DNA from 2 places in the Rothia sp. HMSC064D08 genome. Region 1 is predicted to be linked to the other one. Evidence: riboswitches for the same ligand, from Rfam matches in the RefSeq annotation. Region 1 holds a riboswitch; the other holds the start of a gene.
What was found. Region 1 has a riboswitch for S-adenosylmethionine ahead of HMPREF2625_RS00880 (LLM class flavin-dependent oxidoreductase). Riboswitches for the same ligand answer to the same signal wherever they lie in the genome.
Positions count from the first base shown of each region.

Region 2: another riboswitch for S-adenosylmethionine. It lies ahead of HMPREF2625_RS00490 (methylenetetrahydrofolate reductase); the one in region 1 lies ahead of HMPREF2625_RS00880 (LLM class flavin-dependent oxidoreductase).

Region 1 covers NZ_KV797887.1:174,280-181,684, forward strand. The annotation lists gene HMPREF2625_RS00860 (zinc-dependent metalloprotease family protein) at 1-1,177, shown strand, start outside; gene HMPREF2625_RS00865 (ABC transporter permease) at 1,297-2,250, opposite strand; gene HMPREF2625_RS00870 (aliphatic sulfonate ABC transporter substrate-binding protein) at 2,250-3,302, opposite strand; gene HMPREF2625_RS00875 (ABC transporter ATP-binding protein) at 3,480-4,292, opposite strand; SAM riboswitch class I at 4,297-4,380, opposite strand; SAM riboswitch class IV at 4,548-4,657, shown strand; gene HMPREF2625_RS00880 (LLM class flavin-dependent oxidoreductase) at 4,762-6,189, shown strand; gene HMPREF2625_RS00885 (YchJ family protein) at 6,315-6,752, shown strand; gene HMPREF2625_RS00890 (hypothetical protein) at 6,791-7,405, shown strand, end outside.
Region 2 covers NZ_KV797887.1:70,797-78,201, forward strand. The annotation lists gene metE (5-methyltetrahydropteroyltriglutamate--homocysteine S-methyltransferase) at 1-892, opposite strand, end outside; gene HMPREF2625_RS00490 (methylenetetrahydrofolate reductase) at 935-1,846, opposite strand; SAM riboswitch class I at 1,924-2,032, opposite strand; gene HMPREF2625_RS00495 (aldo/keto reductase) at 2,346-3,347, shown strand; gene HMPREF2625_RS00500 (sugar porter family MFS transporter) at 3,468-4,949, shown strand; gene HMPREF2625_RS00505 (cytochrome P450) at 5,237-6,433, shown strand; gene HMPREF2625_RS10835 (bacteriocin) at 6,544-6,702, opposite strand.

The DNA.
Region 1 (7,405 bases):
CCTGGTGCTTGTTGCTCCTCTGAATTCTCTGCCCGTTTCTGCGGTGGAGGCGAAGCCTGCTCAACAGCCTGCACCCGCGCAGAACCAGAATATAGATCCCGTTCAGGACCCCAACTCGGGTGATCGCGACGGCGATCATATTCCCGACGAGCTGGAAAGAGACGGGTACGATATCAACAACGATGGCATACCAGAGATCGATTTCCCTAAGATGGGCGCGGATCCCAACCATAAAGACATTTTTGTCGAGATGGATTATATGCCCGGTGAGCTTGCCAGTGAGGAAGAACTGGATCGAATCGTGCAATCTTTCGCGGATATAAATATCAGCAATCCCGACGGCAGAACGGGTATTAATCTGCACTTGGATGCCGGTGCCGCCCGGGGACCTAAGTACAACTTGGGAGGAGGCGAACAGGTCAAGTGGCAAGTGCTCAGCGACGATATAGGTAACAACCCTGGGAACTGGGCCAGGTTTAAAGCTTCTCATTTTAATCAGCGTCGTGATGGACTCTTTCATTATATGGTTTGGGGCGACTACTACGTGCAACAACAAAATGGGGAGAGCGGTTCATCAGGATTGGGACAATTGGGAGGTCGTGATTTCATGGTGACTGTGGGGAAGACACACTGGAATAACAATAAAGGTAATATGAGCGATATTCGCGTGGGTACTTTTATTCACGAGCTGGGACACAACCTCGGCCTGCAGCACGGTGGTGATGCCGATGAGAAAGGCGAAAAAGGTAAACCACAGTACTTCAGCGTGATGAATTATAACTATCAGCTCACTGGCATTCCCAAGGCTGATGGAACCAAATATTTCGGATACCTTCAGCAGGATATGCCGACCCTTAACGAATGGGTCTTGGACGAACGCAAAGGCTTTGGTCCCCAAGCTCGTGGGTACCTGTATCGGCCCAATCCAGAGGCCGTACCGAGGCCAGCGGATGGACCTGTCGATCTCAACGGTAATGGCGAAATCGACCATGGAATCTACGCTCTTGATCTTAACCGTGACGGAATGAAAGGCTGGCTGACGGCACCAAGCGACCTGAAAAAATTGAGCTTTGGAGCTGTGTTTGGACGAGGTGCTGACGAGACTATCCCTGAGCCCAAGGTGGAAATAAACCCCATCACCGCGGATGATGCCCGCGAAATGGATCTCATTTCCTAAATAATTCGACGCTTTTCCTAGAACGGGATCGAAGAATTGCAGCGGGAGCGTTAAACACGCTCCCGCTGCAAACTATTGCTCCCGGAATTTACCTCGCCGAGTGTGTCCGCTTCACAGTCTTAGTGAGTGGGGTACTTCGCCTTCACCCAGCGTTCAAAAACGCCGATGAGCCCATCCGTGAGCTTGCCCAAGATGGCGAGCAGCACAATTGAAAGCAACAGCCGGTCGGTGCGCCCATTATTCTGCGAATCCGTCAGCAGATACCCCAGACCCATAGAAGCCCCCAGCAGCTCCGCCGCAACCAGGAACAGCCAGGCCTGAGCGAGCGCCAGCCGAAGCCCGGAAACCACCGACGGGAGCACGGCAGGCAGCTGAACCGTCGTGAAGAGGCGAATACCCTTGAGTCCGAATGCTTGTGCCGCCTCCACGAGTTTCACATCAACGTGCGCCAACGCAGCCGAAACGGTGGTGTACACGGGGAAGAAAGCGCCAATGGCAACCAGCGTTACCTTAGAGTTTTCGCCGATCCCCACCCACAGCAGCAGAAGCGGAACCCACGCCAGCGAAGGCACGGCGCGCAGGGCCCCAATCGTGGGTGCGGCTACAAGCCGCGCGGGTACCGAAAGCCCAATCAACGCACCCAAAACCAAGCCCAATACGGCGCCGATCAAGAATCCCAGCAGGACGCGCTGCGTCGAAATTGCTACGTGAGTTAGAAGGTCACCGCGCTGCGCTAGCTCAAAACCGGCGGCAATCACTTTCGTGGGCGAGGGCAGCTGAACCGCCGTAAACACCCCGGCGGTGCTCAGACCGTGCCAGAGAGCAATCAGCGCAACCGGCAGCAGCAGACCCACCAGCTTCTTCGGTGAAAAACGCTTTACCGACGTATTTACACGGGGTTCACGTGATTTTTTGCGGGTGCGCGTATCCGAATTTTCCGGATGCACCCCCGCAGGTGCCGCCGCTCCTTCGGCGACCGCGTCCAGCACTTGAACCTTCTGGTCTGAACTCTCCTGAACCGCTGACTCCCGTATCGAAGCCTGCCCGCCAGAACGTTTAAGAGTCACACTCATTACTTGCTCACCGCCTTCTGAACTTTCTCGACTGCGGCACGATCAGCCTTCTTCGCAAAGCTGTTATCCACAATGCTGCCCAGCGCCTGGTCCACATCGGATTGGCTGGGAACGTCGCCGGATTCCACCAGAATCGGGCCAACACCCTTGAGCACCTGCACCTGTTTATCCCCCGGAACCGGGTCAATATCCAGGTGGGTACGCTCCATCACGAGCTTGGCGGTATCGGGTTTAATACCGGATTCTTCTTCAACAATGGTGGTGGCTTCTTCCGTGTTCGCCAGCGCCCACTGCCGGGCGTATTCGTAGACGTTCACGATCGCCTGCGCCGCATCCGGGTTATCTTTGAGGAAAGATTCGGTGGCATTGAGGAACCCGTACGTGTTGAAGTCCAGGTTGCGGTAGAAGAGCACATCCTGGTTTTCGACCTCGGCGCTCGCCATGATCGGGTCAAGTCCGCTCCACGCGTTCACCTGCCCCTTATCCAGTGCGGTGCGCCCGTCGGCATGCTGGAGGTTTTGAATCGTCACCTCTTTGGCAGAAATACCTTCTTGTTTGAGCGCCTGCAGGAGCAGGAAGTAAGGGTCGGTACCCTTGGTAACCGCCACCGATTTGCCCTTCAAATCGCTGACTTTCGTGATGCCGGAATCCTTCGTTGTGACGAGTGCCGACCATTCGGGCTGCGAATACAGGTCAATAACCTTGATGGGCGAACCATTCGCGCGTGCCAGCAGGGCAGCGGATCCGGCGGTTGAGCCGACGTCGATATTCCCGGAACGCAGCGCCTCGTTGGCTTTATTAGACCCTGCTGACTTAACCCATTCGACTTTCTTGTTCTGCTCTGAGAGCACGGTCTCTAGCCAGCCCTTTTTCCTGATAATCAGCGAGAGCGGGTTATAGGTTGCGTAGTCAATGGTAACTGTGTCTTTGCTCTTGGGTGCACCTGCACCGGGTGTTCCGGCGCCTTCACCGGCGCATCCGGCAAGAACGGTGGTGAGAGCGGTAAACGCGAAGAATCCTTTGAGGGCTTCGGCGCGGGTGATGGGTTTCATGGGGGTTCCTTGGGGTAGCGTTACGACTGAATATAGAGCGATCATTCGCTCGGTAAGTGTGTAAAATCCACAAAAATTCACGGGAGGGGAGAGGCTAAGCACGCCGGATTTGCCGAAATTACTCGGGCAACCGCCAGCTTGCGGCTATAACAACGATGCGCGTGCGGTCCGCAAGACCTAGCGTTCGTTCACGCCCAGCTCGGCAAGAAGCTCGGCGCGCAGGCTCGTGAGTTTACTATCGGCGCGATCACGCGGTCGTGGTGTATCTATCGTGACGATGCGCTGGATCGTGGCGGGCGCATCGGCTGAATTCTTACCGAGTACGATCACCCGGTCCGAGAGGTACAGCGCTTCTTCTACATCGTGCGTGACGAGCAGAATCGTGGTCGGGTCTTGCCGGTGAATGTCGAGCAGTAAATCCTGCATATTGATGCGGGTCAGCGCATCGAGTGCACCGAACGGTTCATCGAGTAGCAGCACCCCGGGGTTGCGAGCCAGCGCCCGCGCCAGGGAAACACGCTGTGCCATGCCGCCGGAAATCTCGCGCGGATGGTGGGTTCCGTACTCGCTTAGCCCCACAAGATTCAGCAGGCGCTGCACATCTCTTGTGCCTTGAGATTTCGGGGTTCCCGGCGGCAGCCCGAGCGCCACATTATCGGCGACGGTGCGCCAGGGCAGTAGGCGCGGTTCCTGAAAACCGATCGCCACGCGGTCATCAAGCCCCTTCACCTCGCGTTCGCCAATGCGCACTCGCCCGCTCGTGATGCGGTTCAGTCCGGCGGCGGCACGCAGCAGCGTTGATTTGCCGCATCCTGACGAACCGATCACCGAAATAATCTCGCCTTCTGCGGCGGTAAACGATATGTCACGCAGAACTTCGTGCGTGCCTTTGCCCGGCTGTGGGAAAGACTGGCCTACGGACTCGAAGGCGATAGGTTGTGCCGTGGTGTTCTGTGCCGCGGTGAGTACGGCTGCATGTGTTTGCGTCATCTCACGTCCATCGTTCCTGGCGTTAGCACCCGCACTCGGGTTGCTGCGATGTCGTGGAGCCAGGTCTCTCAATCGCTCTGGATGGGTAATACCCTTCAACGGTAGGGCAGAGCGCCCGCGGTGCGCCAAGAATATGTCGCAAGATGTCTTTACGTTGCGTTTGTGGTGCGTAACATTACGGGCGACAGTCACAAACATTAATATTCGTCATAATATCGCACCAACCACGACACCCCTTATACACTCAAAAACAAGGATTATGAGTCCCGGCGTAAAGCTCTGGCTAGCCGGGCGGCAACCCTCTCCCGTAGCGGGGTGCTCCAGATGATGATCTGGCTTCAAGGGACACGAAGCAAGTACGGCGCGAATGCGCCACCTGCACGACTTGGAACACCAAGAAGGTCACCACTTATAAAGGAGGCGGCGCGCGGGGTGCAGGAATACCCGAACATTCGCGAAAGGAACGTAGATGGCTGAGCAGAAGAAGCGCATCGCAGTTAACGCATTCGACATGACCTGTGTGGGTCACCAGAGCTTCGACCTCTGGCGCCACCCCCGCTCCCGCGCTACCGAGTACAACACCATCAAATACTGGACCGACCTGGCACAGATCCTTGAGAAGGGCTTCTTCGACGGCGTATTCTTAGCCGATGTTGTGGGCATCTACGATATTTACAAGAACTCCGCCGCACCCGCTATCGAAGGTGGCGCGCAGGTGCCCGTGAACGATCCGTTCATGCAGATCTCCGCAATGGCTGCCGTAACTGAGCACCTAGGCTTTGGCGTGACCTCAGCCGTCACCTACGAGCAGCCCTATACGCTCGCACGCAAGTACGCTTCCCTTGACCACCTCACCAACGGGCGCGTGGGCTTTAACGTGGTGACCTCATACCTGCCCTCCGCCGCCGAATGCCAGGGCCTCGAAACCCAGATTGAGCACGATACCCGATACGAACTCGCCGAAGAATTCTTGGATGTCTGCTACAAACTCTGGGAAGGCTCCTGGGAAGACGGCGCGGTCGTCAAAGACCGCGAGAAGGGCATCTACGCCGACCCCGCCAAGGTGCACCCGATTCAGCACAAGGGCAAGTACTTCAGCGTGCCTGGTGCGGGTCTAACCGAACCCAGCCCCCAACGCACCCCCGTGATTTTCCAGGCGGGCGCATCCAGCCGCGGGCAGAAGTTCTCGGGCAAGCATGCCGAAGTTGTGTTTATCGGTGCGCTCCGCCCCGATCTGACCCGCATTATTACCGACCGTATCCGTGACCGTGCCGAAGAGAACGGCCGCGGCCGCGACGAAATCAAGGTTTTCGCGATGCTCTCCATCATTGTGGACGAAACCGAAGAGAAGGCGAAGGCAAAGTACGAAGAGTACCGCAAGTACGTGAACCTGGAATCTTCGCAGGCCATTATCGGCGGCTGGTCCGGCGTGGATCTTTCCCAGTTCGACGAAGACGAGGTACTCAACTATGTGAAGACCGAGTCGATTCAGTCCTTCCTCACCCCCTTCACCCTGCAGGCCAAGGATAAGCAGTGGACGCGTAAGGATATTGCCGAGCACTGCACTATTGGCGGTATGGGCGAGGTTATTGTGGGCGACCCGCAGCAGGTGGCCGACGAGCTTGAACGCTGGATTGATGAAGGTGGCCTGGACGGTATTAACCTGGCATACCACGTTTCGCCCGGCTCCTTCGAGGACTTCATCGAGTTCGTGGTTCCCGAGCTGCAAAAGCGCGGGCGCTACCGCACCTCCTATGAGGGTGAGACCCTGCGCGAAAGCCTGTTCGGCAAGGGACAGACTAAGGTTGCAGACTCCCACCCGGCCGCGAAGTACCGCGGCGCCTACGTGGGTAAGCCCTCCACAGCAGACACCCCGGCACGCGCGATCGCGAACTAACCAACTCTGCTTCGTTTCCTCCACAATATATTGAAAACAGTGCAGAACCCGCCCCTCTCCGGTTTGACCGCCGGGATGGCGGGTTCTCGCATGCCCGAACCTGGTAGCCCTTTAGAATGGGGTGCATGAGCGAAACAACCCTATATGATCCTCAAACCCGCTGCCCCTGCACAAGTGGCGAGGTATACGGTGCCTGCTGCGGGCGGTACCTGGGCGAGTTTGCCGCATCCGGAACCCTGAACGCGCCCACGCCGCTGGCTCTGATGCGCTCGCGATTTACCGCCTTCGCCCTGCACGATGCGCCCTACCTGCTGGCAAGCTGGCACCCGCACACGCGCCCCGCCGAGCTAACGCTGGATGAAACGCTGCGCTGGTACCGGCTGGATATTCTGGGCTCTTCGGGCGGTCCCTTCGATGCGGCGGGCACGGTCGAGTTCGCGGCGTACTACCGCTCAGTTCCCGGCACGCCCGCCGAAGAACGTGTGAAAGGTGCCATGCACGAAAAATCCCGCTTCGAGAAAGTAAACGGCACCTGGTACTACCTAGATGGCGAGGTCAGCTAAGCGTTTCCCCATCGTGCGGCATGGCAGAAATATTCCTCTTGTGGTATGTTTTTGCCATGATATCGGTCGCGGAATATGCCCAGCACGCCGGGGTGAGCCCCCGAAGCGTGCGTGCACGCCTTGAACGAGGATCTTTGAGTGGACAAAAAATCGCCGGGCGGTGGATGGTTTCAGATAACCCGCACGAGCATCACTCCGCACATGGGCGCAAAATCTCGATGTCATCCTTCAATCAACTTGCCGCCTATCTTGACGGTAACAGTGCATCCCTTACCCCCGATGCACGCCGCCGTGCCAAAGAACGTGCACATAACCTCTCCGAACGTGGGGTAGAAGCTCTTAGGCAGTATGCAGTGCGTGCAGATGCGAAACTTCAATTCTATGCTGTGCCTTCTGCTGACCTGCATGACTTGATGGACGAACGAACATTAGCGCTTACGGGTGTCAGCCACGAATATTCGGAAATTTACGGGGCTACCGTAGAAGCATATGTGACTCCCCACAATCTCGAATCCCTGAAATTTATCTACGCACTGCGTGAAGTTCCGGCACAGGATGCCAACGTTATTCTTCGCGCAGTCAAAGAGTTGCCTAAGATTCGTCCCTTGCACGTTGCGGTTGACCTCCTAGTTTCCAAAGACCCGAGAAGCGAG
Region 2 (7,405 bases), 100 kb from region 1:
CGGAGTCTTTAAAGGCGGTCAGCGCCTCGGCATCGTAGAGAGTAGAGACCAGGTCGAGATGCAGCGCCTCAATACCGGTGTCTAACAGCGCGGGCAGGTTTTCGCGCAGGTTGCCGTAGGGGCTTGTCACCAGGATTGCGGGGCGGTTCGTTTCGGCTGCCAACGCGGTGTAAGTTTTACGCGCCAATTCGGCGATTTTGGTGTTGAGAATATCGCGGTCCACTGTCAGACCGGGTTCGTCGAGCTGCACCCACTGCACTCCGCGCTCCGCCAGCTTAGCGAGCACTTGCTGGTAGGCTTTCACGAAATCGTCAAGGCGATCCAGCGGTGTGAACCCTTCGGGCGAACCCTGCTCGGCTTTCGCCCCGAGAAGCAGAGTGAGCGGGCCGACCAGCTGCGGGCGCACCGTCACCCCGTGCTCCTTGGCGACTTCAAGCTGCTCGTCGATAGCCTCAAGATTCAGCTTGATCTCGGTATCCGGACCGATCTCGGGCACCAGGTAGTGGTAGTTCGTATCGAACCATTTCGTCATCTCCAGCGGAGGCAGCGTCTCTGTGCCGCGCGCTAGAGCAAAGTACCCGGGCAGATCGAGCAGACCGCGCGCATCCTTGGCGTCGGCAAGGCGCTTGGGCACGAGGGTGAAAAGGCGCACGGCATCGAGCACCTGATCGTAGTACGAGAAAGTCGCCGGAATAGACGAATCGGTGGCGCTAAGACCGCGCTCAATCACACGATCATAGTAGGTGCGCTGCACATCTGCGGCCGCCTGGCGCAGCTCATCCTGCGTGATTTTGCCTTTCCAGAACGCTTCCTGTGCCTTCTTCAGCTCGCGGAAACGGCCCACGCGGGGGTAACCGACGATGGTTGCTGCGGGGAATGGGGTGCGGGTCATCCTAGTTCCTTACTGTGGGAGGGTGTCAAATAAAAGGGGAGTTTAGAGGTATTGAAGATCGCTCAGGGGGAGTTTGAAACGGTTCGAGTAGCGCGGAACGTCGAGTTCTTCGAGGACGTCCAGCACAGCCTCATGCTCGTTAAATGTGAAGAAATGCAGGCCGGGGGCGCCAGCATCAAGCACCTTGCGACATTGGTCGAGCGCATGTTCCACGCCGATGCGGTGCAGCTCGCGCGGATCGCTCGCGGTTTCCAGGCGATGCGCCAGCTCGCGCGGCACTTCAAGCCCGGCAAGCTCGCACAGCTTCGTCAGACGAGTCAGCGAGGTAACGGGCATAATACCGGGGATAATGGGCATCTCCACCCCGGCAAGGCGTGCCGCATCCACCAGCCCCGAATAGCGTTCGGTCTCAAAGAAAACCTGAGTGATGGCGAAATCCGCCCCGGCACGCTGTTTTGAAAGCAGAATCTCAATGTCTTGAAGAAGGGAGGAAGATTCGGGGTGCTTATGCGGGTATGCCGCAACCCCAATCGACACCTTCCCCGCGGCAAGATGTGCGAAATCCTCGCGCTCCACCCTGCGAATCAGTTCCACTAGGTAGCGGGCAAAAGGCAGCTCAAGCGGGCGCGTGTCTTCGGGCGGAATATCGCCGCGCAACGCCAGAAACCCGCGCACACCAAGCCCCAGAATTAGACGAACCGAGCGTTCCAAATCGGTCACGGAATGCCCCACGCATATTAGATGCGCCAGCGGGTTCAGCGAGGTTTCATGCACTAGGTGATCGAGCAGAGCTAGCGTCTTTTGGCGGCGCTGTGCATCGCCCGAATAGGTGACGGAAACGTAATCCGGGTTGGTTTGCTCAAGCTCGGTGATGGTTTTGAGCAGGGAATCGCAGCTTGCGTGCGATCGTGGCGGATACAGCTCGTAAGAAAGAGCCGGGTGAACTGTCGTCATTTTCATTCCTCCGTGTTCACCCGATAGAAGCGTGCCCGAAGGTACGCCGAATCTTAGCAAGACGCGAAGGGAATTCACTTCTATCGGTTCTGGCGGGAGCACCTTGTCCGTCCACCCAACGGGTGGAGGCTGGCGAGGTTGCTGCGACGTCTAAGAGCCAGATCTCTCGGTCGCTCTGGATAGATAACGTTCCTATTCTAGGCAGGATGCGCGGTGCCAGCAAGAATATGTCGGCACATGTCGTCGAGCGGTCATAACCGCTTAATATTGTGGGATGCGGCGAAACAATACGTCATACGGGTTCGCGGCAGTTCGGATCGGCGGATTGAACCCTCCACCTGATTTGGCCGCGAGTTTAGCCGCGAGCAGATAGTATTTCGACGAACAGATAGCGGAATGTTATCTGCTCGTCACAAAACTATCTGCTCGCGGGAGAATTGCAGAGCGCCGTGAACGTCATGTTGCGACCACATACTGTCAAACACGGTAGAGTAAACGTATGGAACGCATCGAATCTCCCGCATATGCACGCCTGGGGAACTCCGGGCTGGTCGTGCCCTCCGTCGGTATCGGCTGCAACAACCTGGGACGCCCCGGCACCCCCACTCAAACTCAGGAAGGCACCAACGCCGTGATCGCCGCCGCAGTCGAGACGGGTATCGGCTTCTTCGATATTGCCGACCTGTACGGCGCCGAACCCGGGCTGTCAGAAACCATGTTCGGTACCGCGATGCGCGAACTCAACCTCAACCGCGATGACCTGATCATCGTCACCAAATTTGGGCTTCCCACCGGTACCCTCAACGGCAACGACTGGGATGCGCGCGGCTCACGCCGATACATCATGCGCGCCGTCGAAGGTTCACTGCGCCGCCTTGGAACCGAGTACATTGACCTGTATTTCTACCACAGCCCCGACCCGAACACCCCGCTGGAAGAAACCCTATCTGCTCTCGATACGCTCGTGACCAGCGGAAAGGTTCGTTACCTGGGGCACTCCAACTTTGCGGGGTGGCAGCTTGCCCACGCCGAGCATCTCGCCCGCGAACTCGGCACTGAGCGGTTTATTGCCGCCGAAAACCACTACAACCTGCTGGATCGCCGCGCCGAACTCGAAATTCTTCCCGCCGCCCGCCACTTCGGGCTGGGGGTGCTCCCGTATTTCCCGCTCGCCAACGGGCTTTTGACCGGAAAATACCGCCGCGACAGCATCCCTGCAGGGTCACGTCTGTCGCACTCCAAAGCGCAGGTACTCGCGCAAGCCGATTGGGAACAACTCGATGCCTACAGCGAATTCTGCGCCGATCTGGGGATCTCTGAGGTTCAAGCATCCATCTCTTGGCTCAAACAGCAGAACCCCGTCGCCAGCGTGATCGCCGGGGCAACCACCCCCGAACAAGTACGCGCAAACGCGCAGGCCGCAAGCGTACATTTCAATGATGACGAACTGGCGCGGCTCAACGAGATTTTCCCGGCCCCCGAGCGCATAGCGCTTTTCTGACACTTCTCCTTCCCATCCATAAATATAGCCAAATGGGAATATAACTAATCGGGAATATACCCAAGCCAGCAAGCGTTTAAAGACTGTGCGGTCTCTCAATCTGTGCCGTACAAGACCCGCATGAAAGACAAAAATACCCGCATGAGCATCCCCACCGAGCCGCCGAACCGCGCCAGTGCACTACCCCCGCTCGGGCAGGGCGCGCACACCCGCCGCCTAGGGGTTATCGCGCTGGTGGCAACCTTCGGCGGGCTCCTCTTCGGGTACGATACCGGCGTTATTAACGGTGCCCTCGACCCCATGAGCCGTGAACTCGGCATGGACAACACCATTCAAGGCTGGGTCACAGGATCCCTCGCCTTCGCTGCCGCCCTCGGAGCCATGGTCACCGGGCGCATCTCAGATGCCATCGGACGGCGCAGAACCATCATCGGACTCTCAGTCCTCTTCATCGCGGGCGCGCTCGCATGCGTCTTCACCCCCAGCATTGCTGTACTGTTGATGGGCCGCACGATGCTCGGGCTCGCCGTGGGAGGCGCATCCGCAGTCGTGCCTGTATTCCTCGCCGAACTCGCACCCTACGAAATTCGCGGCTCACTCTCCGGGCGCAACGAACTCATGGTCGTCGGCGGGCAGCTAGCCGCATTCATCGTGAACGCCATCATCGGCAACCTCTGGGGCGAACACGACAGCGTATGGCGGTGGATGTTCGCCGTCTGCGCCTTGCCTGCGTTCGCGCTTTTCATCGGTATGCTCCGCATGCCCGAATCCCCACGCTGGCTTATCGCACAGGGGCGCACCGAGGATGCGCGCGCCATTATGCGGCGTATCCGCCCCGCCGAACGTGCCGATGCCGAAATTGCGGACATCGCGCGTTCGCTTGAGGAAACGCGCACCCAAATCGGCGCGGAGACTAGGGGAAGTACGGGTAAAATCCTGCGTGAAAAATGGTTTGTGCGGATTCTGCTGGTTGGTATTTTGGTGGGTGCCGGGCAGCAGCTCACTGGTATTAACTCGATCATGTACTACGGCATTAAAGTGCTTAAAGAGGCCGGGTTTGACGAGGGTTCGGCGCTCATTGCGAATATCGCGCCGGGCGCTATCGCCGTGCTCGGCTCAATCTTGTCGCTGCGCATGATGGAGCGCGTGAACCGCCGCACGATGGTGATCGCTGGGTATTCGCTGACCGCGTTTTTCCACCTGCTGATCGGGGTAGCGTCTATGCTCCTGCCGGAGGGCAGCCCCGCACGTCCCTATATCATTCTGGCGCTTGTGGTTGGGTTCGTGGGGTCGATGCAGACTTGCCTGAACGTTTCGACATGGGTGCTGATGAGCGAGCTGTTCCCGCTTCGGGTGCGGGCGGTCGGCATGGGTCTTTCCGCATTTTGCGGCTGGATGATGAACGGTCTGCTTTCCCTCATATTCCCGGTTATTTTGGGTGCGCTGGGACTGACCGGCTCATTCTTCGGGTTCATGGTTGTGAACGTGCTGATTGCCGTGCTCATGTGGCGTAACCTGCCCGAGACTCGCGGCAAAACCCTGGAAGACGTGGAGGCGGGCGTTATCTCAGGCACCGCCTATCCGTTTGCGGCTACTCGGTAGACGAGGCTTCGCTAGGACGCGAGCAGGTAGGATTTTCCGACCTGTTCGTGTCAAAAACCACCTTGCTCACGGATAAATAAGGTCGCTGGATACTCTGCATACCCACACAGCAAAGGCACTCCTATCCTGCGAGGGCGAGGGATAAGTGATAGTGTCAAAGATGTTATAACGATCCTTCGGTTGTGGTGCCGTCGCGCGATATTCCCGCTGCCGACTCCACGGATAGCGCACGGTCGCGCATACTTGACGGCACCCGCATACCTGTGACTTCTAGAAGGCAGAAAGTCGTGACAGACAACGTAAAAAATGATTGGGATTTGCGCAGCGAGAAGGTTCAGAAGAACCAGGTGGCCGCTTATGACGAGATGCGCCGCCGCTGCCCCGTAGCGCACGACGAGTTCATGGGCTACTCCGTGTTTAAGAACGCTGATGTGCAGCATGTGCTTGACCATCCCGAAATTTACTCGAATGTCGTCTCGACTAGGCACATCGCCGTGCCGAACGGTATGGATGAGCCCGAACACACAACGTTCCGCGCCGTGAATGACAAATACTTCACCCCCGAACGCCTGAGGGAGTTCGAGCCGAAAATTCGTGAGGTCGTCAAGAACCTGGTGGCTGATCTGCCGCGCGGTACCGAGGTTGATGTGATGGACGGGTTCGCGCAGGCTTATGCGATGCGCATTCAGAATGCGTTCATGGGTTGGCCCGCAAGCCTTGAGAAGCCACTGATCGAGTGGATTGAGAAGAACCGCGAGGCTACGCTACGCCGCGATCGCGAGCAGATCGGCAAGGTAGCCCTTGAGTTTGACACCTATATTCGTGAGCTTCTGGATGCGTGCCGCGACCAGGCTGCCGCCGGGAACCCACAGGATGTGACCGCTGAGCTGCTGACCGACACCGTGCAGCTGCCCGGCCAAGAGCCGCGCACCATGACCGATGAAGAGATTGTGAGCCTGATTCGTAACTGGACGGTGGGGGAGCTTTCGACCGTTTCGGCGTGCGCTGGGATTATCGTGAACTTTTTGGCGCGTAACCCGCAGGAGCAAGCTCGACTTCGTGACTCACTGGGGGAGGGGCATGCGGAGATCGCCGCCGCGGTTGAGGAGATTATGCGCCTTGAAGACCCGCTGGTGACGAACCGCCGCGTGACTACCGAGGATACCGTGCTGGGCGGGCGTACTATTCCGGCGAATTCGCGGGTGACGATTAACTGGTCGAGTGCCAACCGTGATGAGGACGCGTTCGAGGATGCGCTCACCTATAACCCGCATCGTGACCAGTCCCGCAACCTAGTATATGGCGACGGTATTCACGTCTGCCCGGGTGCGCCGCTGGCTCGCTTGGAGTTGAGCCTGCTCATGGAGGAGCTGCTGAAGGCGACCGAGAGCATTATTCCTGGTGACGAGTCGGATGCCCCCGCCACCGAGAACGCCACCTACCCGATCTCGGGCTACTCGACGGTCCGGGTGGTGTTTGGGTAGAAAAATATAAAGGTTAGTCCGAGACCATGCGACCATGACCCCGGACTAACCCTAGCTAAAAATATTTAAATAACTGCCTATAGATTATTTAATGAAGATTCTCGATACTATTAGCAGCTCAAACGATAAAAAATAGATTCCGTAAGAGTAGCCGGAGGCCACTTCTTCCCATCTAGACGAGCTTTGAGATTCTCGCAGGTTCCTGCTCCACTTATCTGTGCCAGTTCCTGGTCGGTGATCTCTTCTAGGAGTGTAATCTCCTGGTTCATACATTTCTCCTATCACTTAGAGTAATTATCTGTATATTATGAGCAGTATAGATAAGGCTTAATAATTTCTGTACTACTCATGCTTTTTCAGCTGACCTTAAAAGATATAATAAAAATATTAATGTTCTTTCTTGCCAGCTATTTAAATTTAGCAGTTTCACAAAGCTGTTTTCAAGAATACCTCGATTGAAAAAACACGGTTGGAAGGGCGGTTATCCTGATTTTTATAGATACTGATAGACGAGCTCCGGGTAGTCAAAATATAACCAATACCAACCACACGAGGATTCGCTTCTAGTAAGAGTGGAAGAGTCACGATAATGTCGAGACAGCGGGGAAGGAAGCCCCTATCCAGGGTTAGTGAATGTAATAGGTAGTTGGGAAAGCAGAAGAAGTATACACTACGCCATGTATTTATATTAGATTTTCTTAAAATTTGCATTAATTTTTATGCTTTTAGACAGTAAATCTGGGTAATTTAATAATTCTGTTACAAATTAGTGGACATGGCGCGGGAAGAGGGGGAGTTTTTAAAAAATATTTTTTAATTTTCCATTCTCATGCACAATGTTCGATTTTCGGGTATTTAACAGTGCTATCAAAAATATGAGGGGATACCATTAATTTCAACTTTTCCTTGAAATTTCAATGTGAACACCGATTTTGGTTATAAGTCAAACTTTTTACAAATAAAATAAATTTT